Regions from separate parts of the Acidovorax cavernicola genome, predicted to be linked through region 1. Evidence: predicted binding sites of a transcription regulator. Region 1 holds the regulator's gene; each other region holds the start of a gene.
What was found. The regulator sigma-54, encoded in region 1, starts transcription at its own class of promoters, with help from an activator protein. The targets are predictions, from matches to a motif close to TGGCANGNAANCTGCTTT.

Region 1 (7,249 bases):
GCTCGAAACCCTCTCTCCCGGCGCTGGCGTCAAAGCCGCGTTCGAGTCGCCCAAGGTGGCGGCGCACGGCGATTTCGCCAGCACCGCCGCGATGCAGCTCGCCAAGCCGCTGGGGCGCAAGCCCCGCGAACTGGCCGAGGAACTGAGCGCTGCGCTGCTCGCCACCCCCGCTTTCGGCCAATGGGTCGAGGCCATCGAGATCGCCGGTCCCGGCTTCCTCAACATCCGTCTCAAGGCAGCCGCCAAGCAGCAGATCGTGCGCGAAGTGCTGGCCGCGGGCGAAGCCTTCGGCCGCCAGCCGGCCACGGGTCAAAAGGTGCTGGTCGAGTTCGTGTCGGCCAACCCGACCGGCCCGCTGCACGTGGGCCATGGTCGCCAGGCGGCGCTGGGCGACGCCATCTGCAATCTGCAGGCCTCGCAGGGCGAGAGCGTGTGGCGCGAGTATTACTACAACGACGCCGGCGTGCAGATCCAGACGCTGGCCAACAGCACGCAGCTGCGCGCGCGCGGCTTCAAGCCCGGCGACGCCGAATGGCCCAGTGGCGAGAAGGCACCGGCCTACAACGGCGACTACATCGCCGAGATCGCCGCCGACTTCAAGGCGAAGAAGACCGTCAAGTCGGAAGACCGCGAGGTCACCGGCTCCGGCGACATCGAAGACCTGGACGCCATCCGCGAGTTCGCCGTGGCCTACCTGCGCCGCGAGCAGGACCTGGACCTGCAGGCCTTCCGCGTGCGCTTCGACCAGTACTACCTGGAGTCCAGCCTGTACACCAGCGGGCGCGTCGAGGCCGCGGTGGCCAAGCTCGTGGCCGCCGGCAAGACCTACGAACAGGACGGCGCGCTGTGGCTGAAGTCGACCGACTACGGCGACGACAAAGACCGCGTGATGAAGAAGAAGGACGGCACGTACACCTACTTCGTGCCCGACGTCGCGTACCACATCGCCAAGTGGGAGCGGGGCTTCCACAAGGTCGTGAACATCCAGGGCACCGACCACCACGGCACCATCGCGCGCGTGCGCGCCGGCCTGCAGGCCGCGGGCGAGGGCATCCCCGAGGGCTACCCCGACTACGTGCTGCACACCATGGTGCGCGTCATGAAGGGCGGCGAGGAGGTCAAGATCAGCAAGCGCGCCGGCAGCTACGTCACGCTGCGCGACCTGATCGAGTGGACCAGCACCGACGCCGTGCGCTTCTTCCTGCTCAGCCGCAAGCCCGACACCGAGTACACCTTCGACGTCGACCTCGCGGTAACGAAGAACAACGACAACCCCGTGTACTACGTGCAGTACGCCCACGCGCGCATCTGTTCGGTGCTCGCGGCCTGGGGCGGCGACGTGGCCGCGCTCAAGGCGGTCGACCTGTCGCCGCTGGACAGCCCGGCGGCCCAGGCGCTGATGCTGCTGCTGGCCAAGTACCCGGCCATGCTGACGGCCGCGGCGAAGGATTTCGCCCCGCACGACGTGACTTTCTACCTGCGCGAACTCGCCGCCAGCTACCACAGCTACTACGATGCCGAGCGCATCCTGGTGGACGACGAACCGGTCAAGCTGGCGCGTCTCGCACTCGTCGCGGCGGCCGCGCAGGTGCTGCACAATGGCCTCGCGATCCTCGGCGTCAGTGCGCCGAGCAAGATGTGAATCACCCTCCGAACATGAAGAAGACAAGCAGACAAAGCGGCAACATCGTCATCGGGCTGATCATCGGCCTGGTGCTCGGTCTGGGCGTTGCCCTGGGCATCGCGGTCTACGTCACCAAGGTGCCGATCCCGTTCGTCAACAAGACGCAACGCGGCGGTGCCGAGCAGGACGAGGCCGAGGCCCGCAAGAACCGCGACTGGGACCCGAACGCACCGCTGGCCGGCAAGGCCGGCGCGCCCAAGCCGGCCGCCACGCCGCCGGCGGCCACGGCCACCGGCCCGGTGAACCCGATCACCGGTGCTCCGGTCACCGTGGCACCCGGCACGCCGCCTGTCGCCACCCCGCCGGTCACCGCGCCCGCTCCCGTGGTGGTGGCGCCCAAGCCGGCGCGTCCCGCACCGGTGCCGGCCGAAGCCAACGCGCTGCCGCCGTCGAACGATCCGCTGGGCGACCTCGCTCGCGCCCGCTCGGGCGGCAGCACGACCACCGCGTCTGCGGCACCAAGCCACACGGCCGCCGCACCGTCGCCGTCGGGCGCCGATCCCTTCATGTACTTCGTGCAGGCCGGCGCCTTCCGCACCACCGACGACGCAGAGGCGCAGCGCGCCAAGCTGTCGCTCATGGGCGTCGAGGCCAAGGTCACCGAGCGCGAGCAGGCGGGCCGCACGGTCTACCGCGTGCGCGCCGGCCCGTTCAACAAGAAGGACGACGCCGACCGGCTCAAGGAACGGCTCGACGGTGGCGGTCTCGAATCGGCGCTGGTGCGCGTCCAGCGCTGAGCGGCACCTTTTCTTCATCCACAGCCCTTAAGCTTCGCCCGCGCGGCATTTGCCGCACTCTGTCCATTCCAGCGCCCCGGGCGCGCCGCCAGCAGGGAACTCCCCGCGGCGCGCCGGCTCTGTCTGCGGTACCTACAGGAGAACCCTTTCAATGAAACGTCGTGACTTTTCGCTGGCCGCCACTTCGATCGGGCTGCTTTCGCTGGCCGCCGCTCCGGCGCACGCCCAACGTGCTCCCAAGGCCGGCACCGATTTCCTCGTGCTCGACAAGCGCGTGCCGGTCGATGCACCCGCTGGCAAGGTCGAGGTGGTCGAGTTCTTCTCGTACAACTGCCCGCATTGCAACGACTTCGAGCCCTCGCTCGAAGCCTGGGTCAAGGCCGCCCCGAAGGACATGGCGTTCCGCCGCATCCCGGTGCCCTTCGTGGGCAACGACGTCGAGGCCAAGCAGCGCCTGTACTTCACGCTCGAGGCCATGGGCAAGCTCGACGAGTACCACCCGAAGGTCTTCGCCGCGATCCACGCGCAGCGCCAGAACCTGACCGGCGAAGCCAACATCCAGGCCTGGGCCGAGCGTGCCGGCCTCGACGGTGCCAAGTTCAAGGAAACCTTTGCGTCCTTCGGCGTCGCCAGCAAGGCCCGCCGCGCGTCGCAGCAGACCGAGGCCTACAAGGTGGCCGGCGTGCCGGCCCTGGCCGTGGCGGGCCGCTGGTACGTGGACGGCGAAACGGCAGGCAGCATGGCCAAGGTGCTGCAGGTCGCGACCTTCCTGATCGGTGAAGCCAAGAAGGGCTGATCGACCCGACAGCCCCGGTTCGGGGTCGAATGCAAGGCCCGCTTCGGCGGGCTTTTTCATTGGCGGCGGTGGGCAATCGCCATCCCACGCATACAATGTTTCAGAGCAAGTTTCGTGCCTTTATGACATTGCCCTCCATCCCCACATTCCCCACCCTTCGTCGCCTCGGCCGCCTGGCCTTCGGTGCGCTGTTGCTGGCCGGTGCTGCTTCGGGCGCCTTGGCGGAAACCGCCGACCGCACCAAGCCGATGAACATCGAGTCCGATTCGATGCGCTACGACGACCTCAAACAGACCAGCGTGTTCACCGGCAATGTGCTGGTCACGAAGGGCACGATCATCATCCGCGGTGCGCGGCTGGACGTGCGCCAGGACGCCGAGGGCTACCAGTACGGCGTGGTCACGGCGGCGCCCGGCAAGCTGGCCTACTACAAGCAGAAGCGCAACGCCGGCGACGAGTGGATCGAGGGCGAGTCGGAAGTCATCGAGTACGACAGCCGCGCCGACAACGTCAAGTTCATCCGCCGCGCGGTCATGCGTCGGCTGATCGGTGCCACGCCCAACGACGAGAGCAGCGGCGCGTTGATCGTCTACGACCAGAGCAACGACACCTACACCGTCAACGGTTCCCTCGTGCCGCCGAACGCCGGCGTCGCGGCGCCGGGCGGCGGTGGTCGCGTCAAGGCCATCCTCACGCCGAAGGCCGCGGCAGCCCCCGCAGCGGGCGGCTCGGTACCGGCGGCCGGCGGCAAGAAGCCCGCGGCCCCGGCACCCACTCCCGCGCCCGGCACCGGGCTGCGCTCGACGACCACGTTGAGCGGCCCCGAAGGGGAAGGGCGCAAGTGATCGAAACCGCAGGAACCCAGACCGCCGACGGCATCCCGGGCAGCCGCCTCGTCGCGCGCGGCCTCAAGAAGAGCTACGGCAGCCGCACGGTCGTCAAGGACGTCTCGCTCGACGTGCAGAAGGGCGAGGTCGTCGGACTGCTCGGCCCCAACGGCGCGGGCAAGACCACCTCGTTCTACATGATCGTCGGGCTGGTGCGCGCCGACGCCGGCGAGATCACCATCGACGGCGAGCCCATCGCCCACATGCCGATCCACCGCCGCGCGCGCATGGGCCTGAGCTACCTGCCGCAGGAAGCATCGATCTTCCGCAAGCTCACGGTCGAGGAAAACGTGCGCGCCGTGCTCGAGCTGCAGCGCGAGCCCGATGCCAACGGCCGCCTGGTGCCGCTGACCAAGCAGCACACCGAAGAGCGCCTGGCCGACCTGCTGGCCGACCTGCGCGTGGACCACCTGCGCGACTCGCCCGCGCTCGCACTGTCGGGCGGCGAGCGCCGCCGCGTCGAGATCGCGCGCGCGCTGGCCACCCAGCCGCGCTTCATCCTGCTGGACGAGCCCTTTGCCGGCATCGACCCGATCGCCGTGATCGAGATCCAGCGGATCATCAGTTTCCTGAAAGAGCGCGGCATCGGCGTGCTCATCACCGACCACAACGTGCGTGAGACGCTGGGCATCTGCGATCACGCGTTCATCATCAGCGACGGGCACGTGCTGGCACAAGGCACACCCTCGGAGATCGTCGACAACGCCGAGGTACGCAGGGTGTACTTGGGCGAACATTTCCGCATGTAAGGGCGGGGTCGGTTCCCATGAAGCAAGGGCTGTCCCTTCGCGTCTCGCAGCATCTCGCGCTGACGCCACAGCTGCAGCAGTCCATTCGCCTGCTCCAACTCTCCACGCTCGAACTGAGCCAGGAGGTGGAGCAGATGCTGGACGAGAACCCGTTCCTCGAACGCACCGCGGAAGAAGCGGCGCGCGAAGAGTTCGGGCTGGACACGGCCGATGCGCCGGTGCCGCGCGACGACGCGGGCGAGGGTGAGGCCGACTTCGCGCCGTCCGCCGCCAGCACGACGACCACTTCGAGCGAGACCACCTCGACCCCCGACACCGATGGCCCCGCCGCCGAGATCGCCGAGCGCGAGCCCGACTGGGAAGGCGACGGCACCGTCGACATGGCGCCCGACGACAGCGAGTGGGGCAGTGATGCGCCCGCGCGCCAGAACAACCTCGGCGACGACGAACGCGCCGATGCCACCGAACTCGCGCGCAGCCAGGAGTCGCTGCAGTCGTTCCTGCACCGCCAGGCGCTGACCCTGCGGCTGAACGAGAGCGACAGCGCGGCGCTGCGATTCCTGATCGAATCGCTCAACGACGACGGCTATCTTGAAGACTCGCTGCCCGCATTGGCCTCGGGCCTGGCGGGCGACGACAACGACGAGTTCGACGACCTCGTGCATCACTTCCAGGTGGCGCTGGGCCTGCTGCAGAGCCTGGAGCCGGCCGGCGTGGGCGCGCGCGACCTCGGCGAATGCCTGAGCATCCAGCTGAAGGCGCTCGCCAGCGAAGACGAGACCGAGGCCGAAGCGCTCGTGCGCAAGACCGCCATCGCGATCTGCAAGCAGCCCATGGAGCTGCTCGCGCGGCGCGACTTCAAGCGACTGGCCACGCTCACGCGCACGAACGAAGACCTGGTGCGCTCGGCGCTGCAGATCATTGCGCGGCTCGAGCCCAAGCCGGGGCGCCGCTTTGTCGACGTCGAACGCAACATCGTCATTCCCGACGTGATCGTCACCAAGACCGGGCGCGGCACCCACGTGAAGTTCCGCGTCATGCTGAACCCCGAGGTCATGCCGCGTCTGCGCGTGCACGACATCTACGCCGGTGCGCTCAAGTCGCACAAGGGCGAAGGCAGCCAGGCGCTGTCGCAGCGGCTGCAGGAGGCGCGCTGGTTCATCAAGAACATCCAGCAGCGCTTCGACACCATCCTGCGCGTGAGCAACGCCATCGTCGAGCGCCAGAAGAGCTACTTCGTGCACGGCGAGCTGGCCATGCGCCCGCTGGTGCTGCGCGAGATCGCCGACGAGCTGGGCCTGCACGAATCGACCATCTCGCGCGTGACCACCGCCAAGTACATGGCCACGCCCTTCGGCACGGTCGAGCTCAAGTACTTCTTCGGTTCGGCGCTGGGCACCGAGACCGGCGGCAATGCGTCGAGCACCGCGGTGCGTGCGCTGATCAAGCAGTTCGTGGGATCCGAGAGCATCAAGAAGCCGCTGTCCGACAGCCAGATCTCCGAGATGCTGAAGGAGCAGGGCATCGAGTGCGCGCGCCGCACCGTGGCCAAGTACCGCGAGGCGCTGCGCATCGCGCCGGCAAACCTGCGCAAGGCGCTCTAGAAGCCCGACGATGACGACGAGTCGCCTGCTGTCTCGTTGTGGGCATTGGGCTTTGGTCATGGTGGCGGTGCTGCTGTTCGCCGGCTGCGCCACGCTGCCCGACGAGGCCCCGCGCCCGCCCACCAAGGCCATGGCCGTCTCGGCCGACACCGCGCTCGGCAAGATCGCGCTGGCCTCGCAGCCCGACCCCGACCCCGACCTCAGCGGCTTTCGCCTCATGCCTGGCGGCGACTTCGCCTTCGACACGCGCCTGCAACTGGCGCGCCGCGCGCAGCGCACGCTCGACGTGCAGTACTACCAGATCGAGAACGACGAAACCGGCCGCTACCTGCTGCGCACCCTGCGCGACGCGGCCCAGCGCGGCGTGCGCGTGCGCCTGCTGATGGACGACCTGTACACGTCCGGCGAAGACGAACTGCTGCTCGGCCTGGCCGCCACGCCGAACGTGGAGCTGCGCCTGTTCAACCCGTTCCCGGCCGGGCGCGGCAGCCTGCTCAAGCGCTTTGCCGCGTCACTGTTCGACTTCAGCCGCGTCAACCGCCGCATGCACAACAAGCTGTTCATCGCCGATGGTGCGATGGCGGTGGCGGGCGGCCGGAACATCGGCAACCAGTACTTCACGCGCACCGCGGGCGCGAACTTCATCGACCTCGACACCTTCGTCACGGGCGCACTGATTCCGCGCCTGGGTGTGCTGTTCGACCAGTACTGGAACAGCCCGCACGTGCGCCCGATCGGCTCGGTCGTGCGCACCGACCTGCCGCGCGAGGAGCTGCAGCGTCGCTTCGACGT
Region 2 (7,249 bases), on a different contig from region 1:
CGACAAGATCGGCAAATGGGCCTGGAAGCCGCTGGCCTTCGTGCTCGGCGCCAACCTGGCCTTCGGCGTGCTGCTGGGCGGTCTGCCCAGCATCGGGCTGCCGGCGATGGGCATGATCATCGCGATCTACGCGCTGACGATCATCTCGAGCATGGCCGGCGAGCACTTCAAGCTGCGCGACGTGCTGGTGCTGTCGACCATCCTGGCGGCCGGCAGCTACGTGGCCTTCATCTGGGCGCTCAAGCTCCAGATCCAGGTCTGGCCCACGTTCATTTCGGGTTGAGGAGCACACCGCCATGGAACTGTTCCACAACCTGGCGACCGGCTTCGGCGTCGCCTTCACCTTCACCAACCTGCTGTACTGCCTGGTCGGCTGCATCCTGGGCACGCTGATCGGCGTGCTGCCGGGCATCGGCCCGGTCGCGACGATCGCGATGCTGCTGCCCGCCACCTATGCGCTGCCGCCCGTGTCGGCGCTGATCATGCTGGCCGGCATCTACTACGGCGCGCAGTACGGCGGCTCGACCACCGCCATTCTGGTGAACCTGCCCGGGGAGTCGTCCTCGGTGGTCACCTGTATCGACGGCTACCAGATGGCAAGGCAGGGCCGCGCGGGCCCCGCGCTGGCGGCTGCGGGCCTGGGCTCGTTCTTCGCGGGCTGCGTCGGCACGCTGATCCTGGCCGCCTTCGCGCCGCCGCTGACCGAGCTGGCCTTCAAGTTCGGCCCCGCCGAGTACTTCTCGCTGATGGTGCTGGGCCTGATCGGCGCCGTGGTGCTGGCCTCGGGCTCGCTGCTCAAGGCGGTGGCGATGATCGTGCTGGGCCTCCTGCTGGGCATCGTGGGCACCGACGTGAACTCGGGCGTCGCGCGCTTCAGCTTCGACATTCCCGAGCTGACCGACGGTATCGGCTTCGTGGTGATCGCCATGGGCGTGTTCGGCTACGGCGAAATCATCGGCAACCTCTCGCAGCCCGACGACGAGCGCGAGGTCTTCACGCACAAGGTCAAGGGCCTGTGGCCCACCAAGGACGACTTCAAGCGGATGATGCCGGCCGTGCTGCGCGGTACGGCACTGGGCTCGGCGCTGGGCATCCTGCCAGGCGGCGGTGCGCTGCTGGCGGCTTTCGCGGCCTATGCGCTGGAGAAGAAGATCAAGATGCAGCCCGGCGAAGTCGCCTTCGGCAAGGGCAACATCCGCGGCGTGGCGTCGCCCGAGTCGGCCAACAACGCCGGTGCGCAGACCTCCTTCATTCCGCTCTTGACGCTGGGCATCCCGCCCAACGCCGTGATGGCGCTGATGGTGGGTGCCATGACGATCCACAACATCCAGCCCGGCCCGCAGGTGATGACCAGCAACCCGGAGCTGTTCTGGGGCCTGATCGCCTCGATGTGGATCGGCAACGCGATGCTGATCATCCTGAACCTGCCGCTGATCGGCATGTGGATCAAGCTGCTGACGGTGCCCTACAAGTTCCTGTTCCCGGCGATCGTGCTGTTCTGCGCAATCGGCGTGTACTCGACCAACAACAACACCTTCGACGTGTGGATGGTGGCGATCTTCGGCTTCATCGGCTACCTGTTCCTGAAGCTGCGCACCGAGCCGGCGCCCCTGCTGCTGGGCTTCATCCTGGGCCCGATGATGGAAGAGAACCTGCGGCGGGCGCTGCTGCTGTCGCGCGGGGCGTGGAGCGTGTTCGTCACGCGGCCGCTGTCGGCAGGGCTGCTGATCGCCGCGGCGCTGCTGCTGGCCATCGTGCTGCTGCCGGCGATCAAGGCGAAACGCGAAGAGGCGTTTGTGGAGGACTGAGCCCGCCGTGTTGCCTCGAAAAGCCCCGGGCCTCGCGCCAGGGCTTTTTTATTTCAGGAACGCGTCGTAGGCGGTCTTCAGGATCAGCGCGCTCACCACCACGATGAACACGATCCGCACGAAGCCCGCGCCATGCTTCAGCGCCACGCGCGTACCGGCCAGGCTGCCGGCCACGTTGGCGACCGCCATCACCAGCCCGTAGTGCCACCAGACGTGGCCCTTGGCGGCCAGCAGGATCAGCGCCGCGGCGTTGGTCAGGGTGTTGATGACCTTGGCCGAGGCCGAGGCGTTGAGGAAGTCGTAGCCCATCCAGCGCACGAACAGGAACACCAGGAAGCTGCCCGTGCCGGGCCCGAAAAAGCCGTCGTAGAAACCGATGGTCAGGCCGATGGTGCTGGCCGCCAGGGTTTCGGCCCGGCCGCTGAAGCGCGGCGCGTGCAGCCGGCCCATGTCCTTGCGCGCCAGCGTGTAGATCAGCACGCCCAGCAGGATGACCGGCAGCGCCCGGCGCAGAAAGTCGCCCGGGAAGACCGTGACGGTCCAGGCGCCGAGCATCGAACCGCCGAAGCCCAGCAGCGCGGCCGGCCACATGGCGCCCCAGCGCATCTGCACCCGCTGGCTGAACTGGGCCGCCGACGCCGCCGTGCCCCAGATCGACGCGCTCTTGTTGGTGCCCAGCAGCGTGGCCGGCGGCGCGCCCGGAAACACCGCAAAGAGAGCCGGCACCAGGATCAACCCGCCGCCGCCCACGATCGCATCGATAAAACCCGCGAGCAGTGAGGCGCCCGTGACCACCAGCATTTCCATGCGGGGGATTGTCTCACCGGAATCGCTATCGAAACGATAGCTATCACGACCGACCCTGGCTGGTCAGAAGGCTTGTTTGGCTTGAAGGAAAACGTCGACCGCCACGCAACGAGCGGGCAAAAAAAAAGCGCCGACCAGCGGCGCTTTTAACTGTCAGACAGGCATCTCGTACGGAGCCTTTGAAGAATGTTCTTGTTGATCGATCGGAAGCTTGTCTCCTCGGACCCTCGGCAGTACGAGCAGGGCCCGTCGCGAGTGCGCAGATTGTGCAAGCGCGCACCTGCCCAGTGCATTAGGAATTACCCGCTTCGTCTTACTTCGACCTTCCGGTTGGCAAACCAAAGTGTTTCAACCGTTAACAGATGGCATGACTTGTGCACAGACGCACCTGTCCACCACTCCAAGAAGAAACGGCCATGGCCCTGCTGGCACCGCAAGCTTCCCTCCAAGCGGCCGACACGGCCTGGATGATGACCTCGACCGCGCTGGTGCTGCTGATGACACTGCCCGGCATCGCGCTTTTCTACGCCGGCATGGTGCGGCGCAAGAACGTGCTGGCCACCATGGCCGGGGTAGTGGCGATCGCCGCGGTGGTCTCGCTGACCTGGTTCGCGCTCGGCTACTCGCTGGCCTTCACGCCCGGCTGGCCCTGGCTGGGCGATCTCTCGCACATCGGCTTCTCGGGCTTCGAGTACCTCAAGGACGCCGGCCAGGTGGCCGTGAGCCACGTGGCGCCGAACGTGCCGGAATCGGTCTACGCCATGTTCCAGCTGAGCTTCGCGATCATCACCACCGCGCTGGTGCTCGGCGCCTTTGTCGAACGCATGCGCTTCTCGGCCCTGCTGTGGTTCGCGCTGTTGTGGAGCGTGCTGGTCTACGCGCCGGTCGCGCACTGGGTGTGGGAGCCGGGCGGCTGGCTCGCGCAGATGGGCGCGCTCGACTTCGCGGGCGGCTCGGTGGTGCACGTCAACGCGGGCATCGCGGGCCTCGTGTGCGCCTACGCGCTCGGGCCGCGCCGGGGCTACGGGCGCGAGGCCTTCGAGCCCTACAGCCTGGCGCTCACCATGACCGGCGCGGGCCTGCTGTGGGTCGGCTGGTTCGGCTTCAATGCCGGCTCGGCGGTGGCGGCCGACGGGCGTGCCGGGCTGGCCATGCTGGTGACGCACATCGCGGCGGCGGCCGGCGCCATGAGCTGGATGATCGGCGAATGGATCGTGCGCCGCAGCCCCTCGCTGCTGGGCCTGTGCTCGGGCCTCGTGGCCGGGCTGGTGGCGATCACGCCGGCGGCGGGCTTCGTCACGCCGCCGGCGGCACTGGCCATCGGCGCCATCGCCGGGCTGGCCTGCTACTGGGGCGCCACGGGCCTGAAGCACCTGCTCGGTGCGGACGACTCGCTCGACGTGTTCGGCGTGCACGGCATCGGCGGCATCGTGGGCGCGCTGCTCACCGGCGTGTTCGCCGACGCGCGCATCTCGGGCGCGACAGGCAACGTGCTCACGCAGGCGATCGCGGTCGGCAGCGTGGCGATCTACAGCGCGACGGGCACGGCCATCGTGCTGTTCCTGGTGCATGTGCTGGTCGGCTTGCGCGTCGACCCCGAGAGCGAACTGCTGGGCCTCGATCTTGCTCAACACAGGGAACACCTGGGAGGCTGAACAGCCCGAGACGGAGACCCTTGCCATGCCATCCATGTCCGAAAGCGAACGCATCGCCCTCGCCGCCCGTCTGCACGTGGCGCTGCGACGCAAGCACGGCCGCGTGACCGACACCGAATGGATGGCCACCAACGCCGAGTACGCCACCGAGATCGTGCGCATGACGCGCCTGCACGCCGCCGAGACGAAAGACGACGAACTCGACCAGCTCGCCACGCGGCTGGAACAGGCCATGGAACCGCTGGCCCGCGCGGCCCGGCTGGCGGCGCGCCAGCCCGATGGCCAGCCGCCCACGCCGCCGCCGCGCTACGTCGGCGGGCTGCGATGAGACGTCGTCTTCAATCGCCGATGTCGAAGGTCACGCCCTGCGCCAGCGGCAGGCGGGTCGAGTAGTTGATGGTGTTCGTCGCGCGGCGCATGTAGGCCTTCCAGCTGTCGGAGCCGGCTTCGCGCCCGCCGCCGGTTTCCTTCTCGCCGCCGAAGGCGCCGCCGATTTCCGCGCCGCTCGGCCCGATGTTCACGTTGGCGATGCCGCAGTCCGAGCCCGCGCTCGACAGGAAGCGCTCGGCCTCGCGCATGTCGAGCGTGAAGATCGACGACGACAGCCCCGCCCCCACCGCGTTGTGCCAGCCGATGGCTTCGTCGAGCGACGTGTAGCGCATCACGTAGAGGATGGGCGCGAAGGTCTCGCGCAGCACCGGGCCGTCGTGCGCGGCCAGCTCCACCAGGGCGGGACGCGCGTAGCAGGCCTGCGGCGTGCCGATGCCTTCCACGCGCTCGCCGCCATGGACGATGGCCCCCGCGGCGCGGCTTTCGTCGAGTGCGCGCTGCATGCCGTCGAAGGCCGCGCGGTCGATCAGCGGGCCGACCAGCGTGCCGCTCTCTCGCGGGTCGCCCACCTTCACGCTGGCGTACACCTTCGCCAGGCGCGGCACCAGGCGGTCGTAGATGCTGTCGTGCACGAACAGGCGACGCAGCGTCGTGCAGCGCTGCCCCGCCGTGCCCATGGCCGCGAAGGCGATGCCGCGCAGCGCGAGGTCGAGGTCGGCCGAGGGCGCGACGATGGCCGCGTTGTTGCCGCCCAGCTCGAGGATCGCGCGCGCAAAGCGCGCCGCCAGCTTCGGACCGACATGGCGCCCCATCGCGGTCGAGCCCGTGGCCGAGAGCACGGGCACGCGCGGGTCGTCGACCAGCACCTCACCCACCTCGCGTCGGCCCAGCAGCAGGCCGAGCAGACCGTCGGGCGCATCGGCGCCGAAGCGCGCCAGCGCACGCTGGGCGATGGCGTGCGTGGCAAGGGCCGTGAGCGGCGTCTTCTCGGACGGCTTCCACACCACCGGATCACCGCACACCAGCGCCAGCGCCGCGTTCCACGACCACACGGCAACGGGAAAGTTGAAGGCCGAGATCACGCCGCACACGCCCAGCGGATGCCAGCTTTCCATCATGCGGTGCTCGGCGCGCTCGGTGGCGAGCGTGAGGCCGTAGAGCTGGCGCGAGAGGCCAACCGCGAAGTCGCAGATGTCGATCATTTCCTGCACCTCACCCGCGCCTTCGGACGGCACCTTGCCAGCCTCGAGCGTGACGAGGCGGCCCAGGTCGGCCTTGGCGGCGCGCAGTTCTTCGCCGAGCAGCCGCACCAGCTCACCGCGGCGCGGCGCGGGCAGGTCGCGCCACGCCGGAAAGGCGGCGTGCGCGCGGCCGATGACCTGAGAGGCTTCGGAGGACGAGGTGGTCGGCACCTGCGCGATCACCTCGCCGGTGATCGGCGAGCGCACCGCGAGGTCGCCGCCGGTATGGGCGGCGCGCGGCACGCCCAGGCGGTGCAGCAGCTGGTCGACTTCGGTCGTGACGGACAGTGAGGTGTGAGGTGCGGTCATCCAGCCAATATCAGCGAAACCCGCACCCTTGCCTAGTGAAATGTGGAGGGACCCGATGTGTGTCAGGAATTCGCTTGACCTTCGGCACGCACCGACATCGCCTTGCCCAGCAGGATCGGCAGGCACAGCAGGTAGAGCACGGCACCGGCCAGCCACACGACGCCCGGAAAGCGCACGCGAAACGCGAAGTAGACCGAGCTGATCACCAGGGGCCCGAACACCGAGGCCAGGCTGGAGATGCTCGCGAGCACGCCCTGCAGGCGCCCCTGCTCGGCCTCGCCCACGCGCCGCGACAACGTCGCCTGCAGCGCAGGCTGGCCGATGCCGCCCATGCACAGCAGCGGCAGCAACGCGAGCGCCATCCAGCCTTGCGTGGCGAAGGCGATCAACGCGTAGGCCGTGCAGTCGGAGAGGGTGCCGATGGCAATCGCCACGCGCTCGCCCCAGCGCTCGACCACCGGGCCCGCCACGACGCCCTGCACCACCGCATGGATCAGGCCGAAGCACGCGAGCGACAGGCCGATCGTCGTGCTGTTCCAGGCGTAGCGGTCTTCGCCGTAGAGCACCCAGGTCGTGCCGGCGACCTCGCCCACCATCACGAGCACCAGGAACACACCCAGGATCGGCAGCAGCGCGGGAAAGCCCGCGGCCCAGCGCAGCGGCGCCAGCGGATGCAGCACGCCGCGGTCGAAGGGCTTTGCCGCGAGCGCCGGCGGGCGCGACTCGCGCAGCACCAGCAGGCCGACAAGGAAGGTGATGCCGTTGAGCGCGGCGGCCGCCACGAACGGCAAGCGCACGCCGTGGTCGCCAAGGACGCCGCCGATCGCCGGCCCGGCGATGAAGCCCAGCCCGAAGCAGGCGCCCATGCGGCCGAACCATCGCGCGCGCTGGTGTTCGGGCGTGAGGTCGGCGATGGCCGCCGAGGCCACCGCCATGTTCGCGCCCGTCATGCCCGCGATCGCGCGGCCCACGAACAGCATCCACAGCGATGGCGCGAAGGCCATGAAGAGCGCATCGATCGCCGCGCCGCCCACCGACACCAGCAGCACCGGCCGGCGGCCGAAGCGGTCGCTCAGCGCGCCGAGCACAGGCGCGCAAA
Region 3 (7,249 bases), on a different contig from region 1:
ATGACGAGCACTAGCGGTCGGCCACCGGCCGCACCGCGTGGGTGGCTTCGGCCGCCTCGTTCAGTCCGATCCAGGCATTGCTGAAGTCCACGGCATAGAAGTGCTGCGCGGCCTCGCTGCCCGAGCCCGACCAGAACTTGACCAGCGGCGTATCGGGAAAGCGTGCGCTGTCGATGGTGGGCACGGATGTTTCGCGGGCGCACCACCGCGGCACGGTGACGGGTTCTTTCTCGGGGCTGAGTTCGAGCGTGAACTGTTCGTCGACCAGGCCGTGGTCGCAACGCCGCAGCGCCGCCAGCTCCACGATGGTCGGCAGCCGCCATTGCGAGATGCCTTCGTGGCCCTTCTCGTTGAGCGCCTGCACGCGCGCCTGCGCGTCCATCAGGCTCAAGGCCTCGGCCTCGCCGACGCAACGACCGCCCTGCCACGTCTGCCCCAGGGCGCAGCGCAGCCAGCGCAATCCCGTGGCGGCATCGAAGACGACGGGCGTCGAGGCCTGGGCCGAGGCTTGTGCTTTCGGTGACGCGGCCTGGTCGCAACCGGCGAGCAGCACGACGGCCGCCAAGGCGGCGGCCAACCACTTGCCATCAAGGGCAAGCATTGATTTCTTCATGGGAACTCCCTGCGGTCAGCAATCGGTATCGGGGTCGAATCCCGAATGCTACCGCCGGAGGCTCGAAGTCCCGGGGCCTGCCTGGGGCCCGCAGGACGTCGATTCAATGCGTTGTCAGTGCGCCGGCACCAGGAAGTCCTGGCTGATCCGCCCGCCCAGTTCGTTCACCCGGTCGAGGAACTGCGTGAGGTAGGCGTGCAGGCCCGTCGCCAGGATTTCGTCGACCCGCGCGTACTGCAGGTCGGCCAGCAGCTTGCCGGCGCGGCGCTGCGTTTCGGCGCTGTGTTCGTTCTGCACCTTCGCGAGGTTGTTGACCACCTCGACCAGGCTGGCGTGCAGCGAGCGCGGCATGTCGGCGCGAAGAATGAGCAGCTCGGCCACGCGCTCGGGCTTGATCACGTCGCGGTAGACCTTGCGGTACACCTCGAAGGCCGAAACGCTGCGCAGAATCGCGCTCCAGTGATAGAAGTCGTACTCCTGATCTTCCTCGGTGGCGGCACCGAAGAACTCGCTGTTGAGCGCGTGGAACTTCACGTCGACCAGGCGCGCCGTGTTGTCGGCACGCTCCAAAAAGGTGCCCAGGCGCGAGAAGTAGAACGCCTCATCCTGGAGCATGGTGCCCAGCGTGACGCCGCGCGACAGGTGCGAGCGGAACTTGACCCACTCGAAGAACTGGCCCGGGTCGCGCTCGAAGTCGCCCGCGCGCAGCATGCGGTTCACTTCGAGCCAGGTGGTGTTCTGCGTTTCCCAGGCCTCGGTGGTGAGCGCGCCGCGCACGGCGCGGGCGTTCTCGCGCGCGGCCTTCAGGCAGGAGACGATCGACGACGGATTGCTCTCGTCCTTGACCATGAACTCCATGACCTCATTCGGTGCGATCTGGTCGTACTTCTTGCTGTACCAGGGCAGGAGCTCGCTGATCGAGAGCACGCCCTGCCAGCCGTACTTGGCGACTTCGGCCGACTGCGGCAGCAGCGAGGTCTGGTAGTTGACGTCGAGCATGCGTGCCGTGTTCTCGGCACGCTCGGTGTAGCGGGACATCCAGTAGAGGTGGTCTGCGGTGCGGGACAGCATCGTGTGTGCTCCTACTGCGATTGGCTTTGCGAGGGCGCGGCCGCCTTCGGCTTGGCCGTGCGGTCCGCTTCGAGAATCCAGGTGTCCTTGGTGCCGCCGCCCTGCGACGAGTTGACCACCAGCGACCCTTCCTTCAGTGCCACGCGCGTGAGGCCGCCGGGCACCATCTGCACTTCCTTGCCCGAGAGCACGAAGGGACGCAGGTCGATGTGGCGCGGCGCGATGCCGGCGTCGACGAAGGTCGGCGAGGTCGACAGGCTCAGCGTGGGCTGGGCGATGTAGCCGTCGGGCTTGGCGATGACGGCTTTCTTGAAGTCCTCGATCTCGGCCTGCGTGGCGGCCGGGCCGATGAGCATGCCGTAGCCGCCGGCGCCGTGCACCTCCTTGACGACCAGGTCCTTCATGTTGTCGAGCGTGTACTGCAGCTCGTCCTTGTTGCGGCACATGTAGGTGGGCACGTTCTTCAGGATCGGCTTCTCGCCGAGGTAGAACTCGACCATCTTCGGCACGTAGGGGTAGATCGACTTGTCGTCGGCCACGCCCGTGCCCACGGCATTGCAGATCACGACGTTGCCCGCGCGGTAGGCGCGCATCAGGCCCGCGCAGCCCAGCGTGGAGGTCGGACGGAACACATCGGGGTCGAGGAAGTCGTCGTCGACGCGGCGGTAGATCACGTCGACCCGCACCGGGCCGCGCGTGGTGCGCATGTAGACGAAGTCGTCCTTCACGAACAGGTCCTGCCCCTCGACGAGTTCCACGCCCATCTGCTGGGCGAGGAAGGCGTGCTCGAAGTAGGCGCTGTTGTACATGCCGGGCGTGAGCACCACCACGGTGGGCTCGGCCGTGGCCGGCGGCGCGCTGGCGCGCAGCGTTTCGAGCAGCAGGTCGGGGTAGTGCGCGACCGGCGCGATGCGGTTCTGGTTGAACAGCTCCGGGAAGAGCCGCATCATCATCTTGCGGTTCTCGAGCATGTAGCTCACGCCGCTGGGCACGCGCAGGTTGTCCTCGAGCACGTAGTACTCGCCGTTGCCCTGCGCGTCGGGGGCGCGCACGATGTCGATGCCCGAGATGTTCGAGTAGACGTTGTGCGGCACGTTCACGCCCATCATCTCGGGGCGGAACTGGGCGTTGTTCAGGATCTGCTCGGCCGGGATGATGCCGGCCTTGATGATCTCCTGGTCGTGGTACACGTCGTACAGGAAGCGGTTGAGCGCAGTGACACGCTGCACCAGCCCCTTTTCCATGCTCTCCCACTCGTGGGAGGGAATGATGCGGGGCAGCAGGTCGAACGGGATCAGGCGCTCGGTGCCCGAGCCGTCCTCGTCCTTGGCGCCGTACACCGCGAAGGTGATGCCGACCCGGCGGAAAATCATTTCCGCCTCTTCGCGTCGCGATCGCATCACCTCACCGGGTTGCTTCGCGAGCCATTGGTCGTAGCGCTTGTAGTGCTGTCGGATTGCAGCGCCCGCGTAGGGGAGCTGCTCATACATCTCGTCAAATTTGTGCATGGAACGACCAATCTCCTTGAGCCATAGCTTAGCAAGTTCGAGGCCAGTAGAAGCCCTAGGTTGGGCGCAAACCGGGGGCCTTTGAAAGGTTTCCAGCGACGCCTCAGGGAAGGCTCAGGGAAGGCGGTGGCGCCAATAGCGCAGATCGTGCGCGCGTTCACACTTCACTTCGGCAGGCCGTGGGCTCGCCCAATGGGCCGCGCCGCAGCGCGGGCTGTCGACCACCTGCACGTCGCGCCGGGTGTAGCGCGCCACCACCTCGGGCGCCGGGTGGCCGAAGCGGCTGCGGTAGCCGACCTGGACCAGTGCGATGCGCGGGCCGACCGCGTCGAGGAAGGCCTCGCTCGACGAGGTCTTGCTGCCGTGATGCGGCACCAGCAGCACGTCGGCCTGCAGTTGTTGCGGCGTACGCGACACCAGCGCAACCTCCTGCAGCCGTTCGATGTCGCCGGCCAGCAGCGCCGTGGCACGGCCGTTGCCGATGCGCAGCACGCAGGACACGGCATTGGGTCGCGTGAAGCTTCGGTAGTCGCTGTCGAAGGGATACAGCACTTCGAAGCCCACGCCGTCCCAGGTCCAGCGCTGGCCGGCCTCACAGCGGCGCGCGGGACGCAGGGCCTGCAGCGGATGACCTGCCTCGATGGAACTGAGTAGCGCGGCCTGCGGCTGCATGGCGAGCACGGCGGCCGCGCCGCCCGTGTGGTCGATGTCGCGGTGGCTCAGCAGCAGCGTGTCAAGCCGTTCGCCCCGGGCGCGCAGCAGGGGCACGAGCACGCGATCGCCGGCGTCGCTGTCGAGCCCGTAGCGCGGGCCGGCGTCGTACAGCAGACTGTGCGTGGCGGTGCGCACGAGCACCGCATTGCCCTGACCGATGTCGGCGGCCAGCAGATCGAACTCGCCCACGGCCGGGCGCGCCGGCTGCCACAGCAGCACCGGCAACAGCAACGGCAGCCCGAGCGCCCGCATCGGCCACGGCAGGCGCATCGCCAGCAACACGCCGCCCACGACACCGCCAGCGGCCAGCCACGGCGGCGGCGCGGCCATCGACAGCGTAGCGAACGGCAAGCTGGCGAAACCCTGCAGCAGCAATGCGAAGAGCTTCACAGCGCCGGCCGCCACGTCCCACAACGGCGGCACCGCCACGCCGAGCATCGCCAGCGGCGTGATCACCAGCGTCACCCACGGGATCGCGAGCGCATTGGCCACGAGCCCGACCACCGACACCTGCTGGAACAGCAGCAAGCTGAGCGGCGTGAGCGCCAGCGTGATCGTCCATTGCTCTCGGAAAAAGCGACCCAGCCGGGTGACGGCCCCTGCCCGCCCCTCGCCCGGCGCCGCGGTGGCGGAGGCGAACAGCACCGCGACCGCCACGAAGCTGAGCCAGAAGCCAGCCTGCAGCAGCGCCCACGGGTCGGCGACCACCACGACCGCCGCCGTCAGCAGCCAGACATGCGGCCACGGCCAGCGCCGGCCGGTCAGGCGCAAGAGCGCCACGGTCGCGAGCATCCAGACCGTGCGCTGCGAGGGCACGCCCCAGCCGCTGAAAAGCGCATACAGCGCGGCCAGCAGCACGCCGCCGGCGAGCGCTGCCTGCGGTGCGGGCACCCGCAGCATCAGCCGGCTGCTGCGCCGCCAGAGCGCGCCCACGACATGCGCCGCGAACCAGGCGAACAGGGTGATGTGCAAGCCCGAGATCGACATCAGGTGGGCCACGCCGGTGGCCCGGAACACGTCCCAGTCGGCGCGGTCGATCGCGCCCTGGTCGCCCGTGACCAGCGCGGCGATCACACCGGCTTCGCGTCGGTCGTCCACGCGTGCGAACACCGCATCGCGCACGGACTCGCGTGCCCGTTCGACGGGGTGTTGCCAGGTGGCGCCCAGCAGGCGCGGCGCGGGGTCGCGCGCGCCGGTGCGCACGTGGCCGTGAGCGTGCACGCCCTGCTCCCACGCCCACAGCTCGCTGTCGAAGCCGTGCGGATTGAGGTTGCCGTGCGGCGCACGCAGGCGCACGGTCAGCTGCCATCGCTGGCCGGCATGCACCTCGCCCACGGTGCGAGCGGCAGACGCACGTCGCTCGGCGGGTTGCTCCCAGACGCCGCTGTGTTCGCCGTACCAGGCGAGCGAGATGCGCGAGGGCACCGTCGGCGGCGCGTCGTCGCGCGCAGCCCCGGTCCATTGCGCCGCCTCCACGTCGAAACGGAAGCGCGTTCCGATGTCGCTGCGCTGGGGCATCTGCGAGACCACGCCCGTCAGTTGCAGGTCACGCCCTTCGAGTCGAGGATCCAGTGCCCCGCGCACATAGGCGGTCGCGCGCCACCCGGCCAGGCCTGCGCCGGCCATCGCACCGCAGGCCAGCGACAACGACATCAGCACGGCCAGCCGACCCCATCGGCGCCGCCACACCAGCCATCCGCCACCGAGCCCCGCCAGCAGCAACGCGGCGTAGACGCCCGCCTCCCACAGCTGCGGCTGACGTAACTGCAAGGCCGCGCCGAGCAGCGTTCCGCCGAGCGCCACGAAGGCGCCCGCCCCACCCGCGACCCCACCGGACGCACGCCGCGACCGGCCTCCAGACACCCCGGAATCCATGATGCAAACCCTCCCCCAACCCACGCTCGATGGCGCGTTAATTGCTTGGCAACTGGGCTAGTATGCGTCTCACCAGAGACATCTTTTCGATGCAACCTCGCTGCACTGCACGCCCTTACGCATGTCCATCCACGCCGCACTCCACCACGTCACCCATTACACGTACGACCGCCTGGTGCAGTTGGGCCCGCAAGTCGTGCGCCTGCGTCCGGCGCCCCATTGCCGCAGCAATGTGATCTCGTATTCGCTGCGGGTCGAACCGGCCGAGCACTTCGTCAACTGGATGCAGGACCCGTTCGCCAACTACCAGGCGCGGCTCGTGTTCCCCGAGAAGACGCGCGAGTTCAAGGTCACGGTCGACCTCGTGGTCGAGATGGCGGTCTACAACCCCTTCGACTTCTTCCTCGAGCCGCAGGCCGAGCACTTCCCGTTCAAGTACACGGCCTCGCAGGCCGAAGAACTGGCGCCCTACCTCGTCACCGAGAAGCCCACGCCGCTGCTTCAGGCCTACCTCGACAAGATCGAGCGCAAGGAACAGCGCACCATCGACTTCCTGGTCGGCATCAACCAGCAGGTGCAAAAGGACGTCAGCTACCTCATCCGCATGGAGCCCGGCGTGCAGACGCCGGAAGAAACGCTCGGCAACGGCAGCGGTTCGTGCCGCGACTCGGGCTGGCTGCTGGTGCAGCTGCTGCGCCATTGCGGCCTGGCGGCGCGCTTCGTGTCGGGCTACCTGATCCAGCTCACGCCCGACGTGAAGGCGCTCGACGGCCCGAGCGGCACCACCGTCGACTTCACCGACCTGCACGCCTGGTGCGAGGTGTTCCTGCCGGGCGCCGGCTGGATCGGCCTGGACGCCACCTCGGGCCTGCTGGCCGGCGAAGGCCACATTCCGCTGGCCTGCACGCCCACGCCGTCGAGCGCCGCGCCCATCGAGGGCGGCGTCGATGAATCCGAGGTCGAGTTCAGCCACGAGATGAAGGTCACGCGCATCTACGAATCGCCGCGCGTCACCAAGCCCTACACCGAAGAGCAATGGGCCGAGGTGCTCTCGCTCGGCGATGCGGTCGACGCGCGTCTCATGGCCGGCGACGTGCGCCTCACCATGGGCGGCGAGCCGACCTACGTGGCCACCGGCGACCGCGACGCGCCCGAATGGAACACCGACGCGCTCGGCCCCACCAAGCGCGGCTACGCCACAGAACTCGTGCACAAGCTGCGCGCCGAGTACGGCCAGGGCGGCTTCCTGCATTTCGGCCAGGGCAAGTGGTACCCCGGCGAGCAACTGCCGCGCTGGGCGCTGTCGATCTTCTGGCGCGCCGACGGCCAGACGCTGTGGCACGACCCCGAGCTGTTCGCCGACGAACGCTTTCCCACGCACTACACGAGCGAAGACGCGCGCCGCTTCACCACCGTGCTGGCGCACAAGCTGGGCCTCACCGAGCGCTACATCCAGCCCGGCTACGAA
Region 4 (7,249 bases), on a different contig from region 1:
TGCCGCAGCTCTATTTGGGATTCGGCCTGGCCGACCGCTTTGCCAGCAACCACAAGCTGCTGGCGGACGCCCTGCCCCCGGGTCGCGTGTTCACCACTGAAGGCGGCCATGACTGGCCCGAGTGGCGGCAGCTCTGGCGCAATGTGCTCGACGTGCTGCCGCTGCCGGCCATCGGCCGGTCGTCAAAGCAAACGTTTACGCAGTCTCAGAAAGCGCCGCATCCGGCACCGAAAGCGACGCCATGGGCCATCGCGGCTTGACGTCGAAGGCATAGCGCTCGGAGGCCTGCGACAGGCCCGACTGCAGCCGCATCGCGGCCGCCATGGCGATCATGGCGCCGTTGTCGGTGCACAGATGCAGCTCGGGATAGTGCACGCGCACCTTGCGACGGGCGCAGGCGGCGTTCAGCTGCTCGCGCAGGTTCTTGTTGGCGCCCACGCCGCCGGCCACCACCAGCCGCTTCAGGCCGGTCTGGTCCAGCGCCGCGAGCGACTTCTTCAGCAGCACCTCGACGATGGCCGCCTGTGTGGAGGCCGCAAGGTCGGCCTTGCGGTTTTCGAGCTGATCGCCCAGCTTCTTGGCCTGCGTGAGCACCGCCGTCTTCAGGCCGGCAAAGGAAAAGTCGAGGTCGCCGCTGTGCAGCAGCGGACGCGGCAGCTTGAAGGCCGCGGCGTCGCCGTCTTCGGCCAGCTTCGCGAGCCAGGGGCCGCCGGGGTACGGCAAGCCCATGAGCTTGGCGCTCTTGTCGAAGGCCTCGCCGGCCGCGTCGTCGATGGTTTCGCCGAGCAGTTCATAGCGACCCACGCCGTCGACCCGCATCAGCTGCGTGTGGCCGCCCGACACCAGCAGGGCGACGAACGGAAATTCGGGCGGATCGGCACTCAGGAACGGCGACAGCAGATGCCCTTCGAGGTGATGCACACCCAGCACCGGCTTGCCCAGCGCCACGCCCAGCGCGCAGGCCACCCCCGCCCCCACGAGCAGCGCACCGGCCAGCCCCGGGCCGCGCGTGTAGGCCACCACGTCGATCTCGGCGAGCGAGCGCCCGGCTTCGGCCATGACGGCTTCGGTGAGCGGCAGCACGCGGCGGATGTGGTCGCGGCTGGCCAGCTCGGGCACCACGCCGCCGTAGGCCTGGTGCATGGCGATCTGGCTGTGCAGCGCGTGCGAACGCAGCAGCGGCAGCGCGTCGCCGTGCGACTCGACCAGCGCCACGCCGGTCTCGTCGCAGGATGATTCGATTCCCAACAAGAGCATGGCGCCGAGTGTAGGGGCCGCCCGCCAGCGGTGCCTGCGAAGGGACAAGCGAGGCACGGAAGTTGCACGAGCCAGGTGCGCTTTCCCGACGCCCCACGAATGACTTCCGGCCTGAGCTTCCTGATCGCCGCGCGCCGATGCGAGATCGACGCGCTGGACCAGCTCGCGCGCACCAGCGAGCTGGTCGGCGCGATCGGCCGGCTCGTGCATGCGCTGCAGCGCGAGCGCGGCATGTCGAACGTGTTCCTGGCCTCGCATGGCGGGCGCTTTGCCGACCAGCGCGGTCCGCAGATCGTCGAATGCCTCGCGCTCGAGCAGCAGGTGCGCGCCGGCTTCGACCGGCTCGAGGCCGAGCACCACCGCGGCGTCAGTGCCGGCCACGGTGCGCGCCTGTTCAGCCGCATCGCCTGGGTGCTGCCGGGCCTCGACGCCCTGCCCGCGCTTCGCATGCGCATCGACGCGCTCGACCTCCAGCCGGCGCAGGCCGTGGCCGCCTTCGCCAAGCTGGTAGCCGGCCTGCTGGCGGTGGTGTTCGAAGCAGCCGACGGCGCCACCGACCCCGAGATCTCGCGCCTGCTGGTGGCAACGTTCAACTTCATGCAGGGCAAGGAGTTCGCGGGCCAGGAGCGCGCCTTCGGCGCCGCCGCGCTGGCGCTGGGCCGCGGCGACGATGCGCAACGCCAGCAATGGCGGCACCTGATCGAATCGCAGGAACGCTGCTTCCAGGTGTTCATCGACTTCTCGGGCGATGCGGTGCGCACGCTGTGGCACGACAGCCAGTCGGATGCCGTGCTGGCCGACATCGAACGCCTGCGCCGCATGGGCGCCACTTCGGTGCCGGCCGATGCGCTCCTGAGCCAGGCCTGGTTCGACGGCTGCACCCGGCGCATCGACGCCATGCAGACGGTCGAGAACCGCTTGTCCGCCGATCTGCGCGCGCTGTGCGACCACAAGACCGCGCAGGCACGCAGCGAACTGGCGGCCTACCAACAGCTGCTCGGCACGCTGGCCCCGCAAGCGGGCGGTGCGCTGTTCTTCGACGATGCCCAGCAGGCGCAGGACGCCACGCCCGCGCAACTCGGGCGCCACCTCGAACGCTCGGTGCTCGACATGGTCCAGGAACAGTCGCGGCGACTGCAGGCCATGAGCGACGAGCTCGACACCGCGCGCGCCTCGCTGAACGAACGCAAGATCGTCGAACGCGCCAAAGGCCTGCTGATGGCGCACCGCCGCCTGAGCGAGGCCGAGGCGCACAAGATGCTGCGCCAGACCGCCATGAACCAGAAGCGCCGGCTCGTCGACGTGGCCGAGTCGATGCTGGCCATGGCCGACTACCTGCCGCTCGAGGCTGCACCGCGGCGCTGACCTCAGCCGCTTGGATTGGTGCAGCGCACAACAGTTGTGCGCCGCCAGGTTTTGCGCTCCGGCAGGGACCTTCTCCTGCACCAGCGTGCGTTGCCAGCTCTCCTTTCCATAGCTCCGACAACCACTCCTTGGCTGGCACACCGCTTGCATAGACCTTGGCGCAGACCGCAAGGTCTTCAGGCAGGCGGCACCCAACGGCGGGTGCGGCCCACCGAACCGGACAAAGGCGTCCCCATCCCGCAAGGGCTCGTTCACGAGCAGCCGTTGCGCGGTGCGGACGCCTTTTCGTTTTTGTCTTTTCACTTCTGGAGCCCCGTCCATGTCCGATCTGCTGAAAACCAAACTGAGCCGGCGCCGCGTGCTGCAGGCCGCCGCCCTCGGCGCCGTGGGCATCGACCCCGCGCTGCGCGCTGTCGTCTGGGCCCAGGGCTCCGACAAGCCCGAGAAGGAGGAAGTGAAGATCGGCTTCATCCCGCTGACCGACTGCGCCAGCGTGGTGATGGCCTCGGTGCTGGGCATCGACAAGAAGTACGGCGTGAAGATCGTGCCCAGCAAGGAAGCCAGCTGGGCCGGCGTGCGCGACAAGCTCTCCAACGGCGACCTCGACATGGCCCACGTGCTCTACGGCCTCGTCTACGGCATGCACCTGGGCCTCAGCGGCCCGAAGAAGGACATGGCCGTGCTCATGACCCTCAACAACAACGGCCAGGCGATCACGCTGTCGAAGAAGCTGGCCGACAAGGGCGCGGTCGATGCGGCCTCGCTCGCCAAACTCATCGCCACCGAGAAGCGCGAGTACACCTTCGCCCAGACCTTCCCCACCGGCACGCACGCCATGTGGCTGTACTACTGGCTCGCCTCGGCCGGCATCGATCCGTTCAAGGACGTCAAGAACATCACCGTGCCGCCTCCGCAGATGGTGGCCAACATGCGCGTGGGCAACATGGACGGCTACTGCGTGGGCGAGCCCTGGGGCCAGCGCGCCATCATGGACGGCATCGGCATCACGGCCATCACCACGCAGGACATCTGGAAGGACCATCCCGAGAAGGTATTGGGCTGCACCGCGGAGTTCACCAAGAAGTACCCGAACACGGCGCGCGCCGTGACCGCAGCGATCCTCGAAGCCAGCAAGTGGATCGACACCGGCCTGCAGAACAAGAACAGGATGGCCGAGACCATCGCCGACAAGAGCTACGTCAACACCAGCGTGGACGCGATCAACCAGCGCATCCTGGGCCGCTACGTGAACGGCCTGGGCAAGAGCTGGGACGACCCCAACCACATGAAGTTCTACAACGGCGGCGCCGTGAACTTCCCGTACCTCTCGGACGGCATGTGGTTCCTCACGCAGCACAAGCGCTGGGGCCTGCTCAAGGACCACCCCGACTACCTGAAGGTGGCCACCGAGATCAACCGCATCGACATCTACAAGCAGGCCGCCGCTGCCACGCAGACGCCCGTGCCCAAGGACGCGATGCGCAGCAGCAAGCTCTTCGACGGCACCGTCTGGGACGGCAAGGACCCGAAGAAGTACGCCGACTCGTTCAAGTTGCACGTCTGATGCACGAGGAGAAGCACATCATGGTCAGCGCCGTTTTCCATTCCCCGCTCGACGCGGTGGCCTCGCAGGTCGCCGCGCCCGTGGTGTCCAGGCCCCTGGCACCCTCACCTGCTGTTGCCGTTGCCGCGGCGACATCTGCACCTCGCACTCGCACGCCCCTCGACCTGCGCGCCTTCTGGATGCGCGTGCTCCCGCCGTTCCTGGGCTTCGGCCTGCTGCTGCTGGTCTGGGAGATCGTCGCCATGAAGAGCACCACCGGTTTTCCCTCGCCGATGGCCACCTGGCAGCAGGCCGTCACCGTGTTCAGCGACCCGTTCTACAGCAAGGGGCCGAACGACCAGGGCGTGGGCTGGAACGTGCTCTCGTCGCTGCAACGCGTGGCGCTGGGCTTCGGGCTCGCGGCGCTGGTGGGCATTCCGGCCGGCTTCGCGATCGGGCGCTTCGAATTCCTCTCGCGCATGTTCAACCCGCTCATCAGCCTGCTGCGACCGGTGTCGCCGCTGGCCTGGCTGCCCATCGGCCTGCTGGTGTTCAAGGGCGCCAACCCGGCCGCCATCTGGACCATCTTCATCTGCTCGATCTGGCCGATGGTCATCAACACCGCCGTGGGCGTGCAGCGCGTGCCGAGCGACTACATGAACGTGGCGAAGGTGCTCAACCTCAGCGAATGGAAGATCCTCACCAAGATCCTCTTTCCCGCCGTGCTGCCCTACATGCTCACCGGCGTGCGCCTGGCCGTGGGCACCGCGTGGCTGGTGATCGTCGCGGCCGAGATGCTCACGGGCGGTGTCGGCATCGGCTTCTGGGTGTGGGACGAGTGGAACAACCTCAACGTCGCCAACATCATCATCGCGATCTTCGTGATCGGCATCGTCGGCCTCGTGCTGGAGTTCGCGCTCATCAAGCTCGCCACTGCATTCACCTTCGAGGAAGTGAAATCATGAACGACGATTCGAAGTACATCGAGATCCACGGTGTCGAGCAGGCCTTCAAGACACCCAAGGGCCGCTTCGTCGCGCTGCGCGACGTGAACCTGAACGTGGCCAAGGGCGAGTTCGTCACGCTCATCGGCCACTCGGGCTGCGGCAAGTCGACGCTGCTGAACCTGATCGCCGGGCTCACCACGCCCACGCAGGGCGTGCTGCTGTGTGCCAACAAGGAGATCAAGGGCCCGGGGCCCGAGCGCGCGGTGGTGTTCCAGAACCACTCGCTGCTGCCCTGGCTCACCTGCTTCGAGAACGTGTACCTCGCGGTCGAGCGCGTGTTCGCGGCCACCGAAAGCAAGGCGCAACTGCGCGAACGCACCGACGCGGCGCTCGCGCTGGTGGGCCTCACGCCGGCCGCGCAGAAGCGGCCCGGAGAAATCTCGGGCGGCATGAAGCAGCGCGTGGGCATCGCCCGTGCGCTGTCGATGGAACCCAAGGTGCTGCTGATGGACGAGCCCTTCGGCGCGCTCGACGCCCTCACCCGCGCCAAGCTGCAGGACGAGCTGCTCGCCATCGTGCAGAAGACGCGCAGCACGGTCGTCATGGTCACGCACGACGTGGACGAGGCCGTGCTGCTGAGCGACCGCATCGTGATGCTCACCAATGGCCCGGCCGCCACCATCGGCGAGGTGCTTTCAGTGGACATCGCCCGTCCGCGCAACCGCGTGGCGCTGGCCGAGGACCCGGCCTATGTGCATGCGCGCAAGGCGGTGATCGACTTCCTTTACACGCGCCAGGCGCATGTGGAGAAAGCGGCGGCCTGAACTGGTCTGAACAAACCTGCCATCAAGACATGATGACCTGCAGGCTGTGTTCATACCAGCCCGTGAGGCGCTCGAAGGTGTCGACCAGCGCCTCGCTGGAACGCACCAGCGTGGCGCGCCCTTCGGGGCTGTCGAGCGCCTGCACGCCACCGACGAGGCGCAGCCACTCGTCACGCGCACTCACCAGTCCTGCGCGGATCTCCGGGGAACTGAGCGGCGCGCGCTCCAGCTCCAGCAGCGCGGCTTCGAATTCGTTCATGGTCGGCAGCAGCCGGTCGCGCGAGGCGCCGGCCGCGAGCGTCGAGGCCAGCAGCGCGTCCTTGGCCAGCCGCTGCGCACGCATGCGCTGCCGTCCGCAGATGTTGACGATGCGCAGCGCGCGCCGTGCGCCCGAAGCTTCCAGAGCGTCCGTCAGGGCTTCGGCGGCCAACAGCAAGTCCTCGCCGCGCGCATCGATCGCGGCCAGTCCCTGCGCGGCGGGCTTGGCGGTCAGCAGCGCGGCCAGCGCGCTCCACGCGGCCCGCACCTCGCCGAGCGCTTGCACGCCGGCCGGCGCCAGTTCGAGGGCCGTCAGATGATCCAGCGTCTGCTGCACACGTTCGGTCGACTGCGTGCGCAACACGCGCGCGCGCTGCGCGTCGATGCCGGCCGCGAGCTGCGCCGCCACGCGCACCAGCCGCTGCGAGAGCATGCGCAGCTGCCCCGCGCGATTGATCGCCTCGGCCCACTGCGCAGCCTCGATGACCGAGCGCGACACCTCGCCCAGCCGCAGATTGGCGTGCATCGCGGCGCCGCGCAGCAGGCCGAAGGCCTCGTCCTCGCCGATGCCGCGTGCGGACATCAGCAGGCCCTTGGCGCGATCGACCCACTTGCGCTCGTCCATGCGCGTGCGCAGGCCGTCGAGTTCGGTGCGCAGCGCGGCCTCGCGCGCCCAGCGGGCCTGCGCCTGCGCCGTCAGCGCTGCGAGCGCATCGACGCCATCACGGGGTACCCAGGCATGCACGCCCGCGGCCACGAGCGCCGCGTGCTGCGCGCCGTCCAACGGTGCGCTCATCACGCCCAGAGCACACGGCGGTGCGCCGCCCCAGGCGGCCAGCGCTTCGAGCAACGCATCGAGCTGCGGCTGCGCTTCACCCAGATGCACCAGGACCATCGACGGTGCAAGTGCCTGCGTCCGCTGCACCAGCGTGTGGCAGCCCGCACGCCCCAGCACCGCAACGCCCGCTGCATCGATCGACAGCTGCAGCGACGCCGGCAAGGGCGCGCCATCGGTGAGTTCAGGGGAAAGGACGACGAGAAGGGACATGGCGGCA

Region 2: the regulator sigma-54 is predicted to act here: its motif matches at 2,979-2,996, upstream of D3H34_RS08795 (ammonium transporter).
Region 3: the regulator sigma-54 is predicted to act here: its motif matches at 5,812-5,829, upstream of D3H34_RS10425 (transglutaminase family protein).
Region 4: the regulator sigma-54 is predicted to act here: its motif matches at 2,756-2,773, upstream of D3H34_RS08000 (CmpA/NrtA family ABC transporter substrate-binding protein).

The regions. Positions count from the first base shown of each region.
Region 1 is NZ_QXMN01000014.1:42,708-49,956, reverse strand. Features, by position in the region: gene argS (arginine--tRNA ligase) at 1-1,642, shown strand, start outside; gene D3H34_RS13450 (SPOR domain-containing protein) at 1,657-2,421, shown strand; gene D3H34_RS13445 (thiol:disulfide interchange protein DsbA/DsbL) at 2,573-3,217, shown strand; gene lptA (lipopolysaccharide transport periplasmic protein LptA) at 3,340-4,062, shown strand; gene lptB (LPS export ABC transporter ATP-binding protein) at 4,059-4,853, shown strand; gene rpoN (RNA polymerase factor sigma-54) at 4,871-6,457, shown strand; gene D3H34_RS13425 (phospholipase D family protein) at 6,468-7,249, shown strand, end outside.
Region 2 is NZ_QXMN01000007.1:75,434-82,682, forward strand. Features, by position in the region: gene D3H34_RS08780 (tripartite tricarboxylate transporter TctB family protein) at 1-283, shown strand, start outside; gene D3H34_RS08785 (tripartite tricarboxylate transporter permease) at 297-1,808, shown strand; gene D3H34_RS08790 (sulfite exporter TauE/SafE family protein) at 1,857-2,615, opposite strand; gene D3H34_RS08795 (ammonium transporter) at 3,032-4,270, shown strand; gene D3H34_RS08800 (hypothetical protein) at 4,296-4,598, shown strand; gene amaB (L-piperidine-6-carboxylate dehydrogenase) at 4,609-6,150, opposite strand; gene tet (Tet(A)/Tet(B)/Tet(C) family tetracycline efflux MFS transporter) at 6,213-7,249, opposite strand, start outside.
Region 3 is NZ_QXMN01000009.1:102,177-109,425, reverse strand. Features, by position in the region: gene D3H34_RS10445 (Lcl C-terminal domain-containing protein) at 11-613, opposite strand; gene D3H34_RS10440 (alpha-E domain-containing protein) at 728-1,684, opposite strand; gene D3H34_RS10435 (circularly permuted type 2 ATP-grasp protein) at 1,696-3,192, opposite strand; gene D3H34_RS10430 (DNA internalization-related competence protein ComEC/Rec2) at 3,307-5,781, opposite strand; gene D3H34_RS10425 (transglutaminase family protein) at 5,903-7,249, shown strand, end outside.
Region 4 is NZ_QXMN01000006.1:70,049-77,297, forward strand. Features, by position in the region: gene D3H34_RS07985 (alpha/beta hydrolase-fold protein) at 1-260, shown strand, start outside; gene tsaD (tRNA (adenosine(37)-N6)-threonylcarbamoyltransferase complex transferase subunit TsaD) at 196-1,257, opposite strand; gene D3H34_RS07995 (nitrate regulatory protein) at 1,357-2,622, shown strand; gene D3H34_RS08000 (CmpA/NrtA family ABC transporter substrate-binding protein) at 2,942-4,186, shown strand; gene ntrB (nitrate ABC transporter permease) at 4,207-5,130, shown strand; gene D3H34_RS08010 (ABC transporter ATP-binding protein) at 5,127-5,936, shown strand; gene D3H34_RS08015 (ANTAR domain-containing protein) at 5,959-7,242, opposite strand.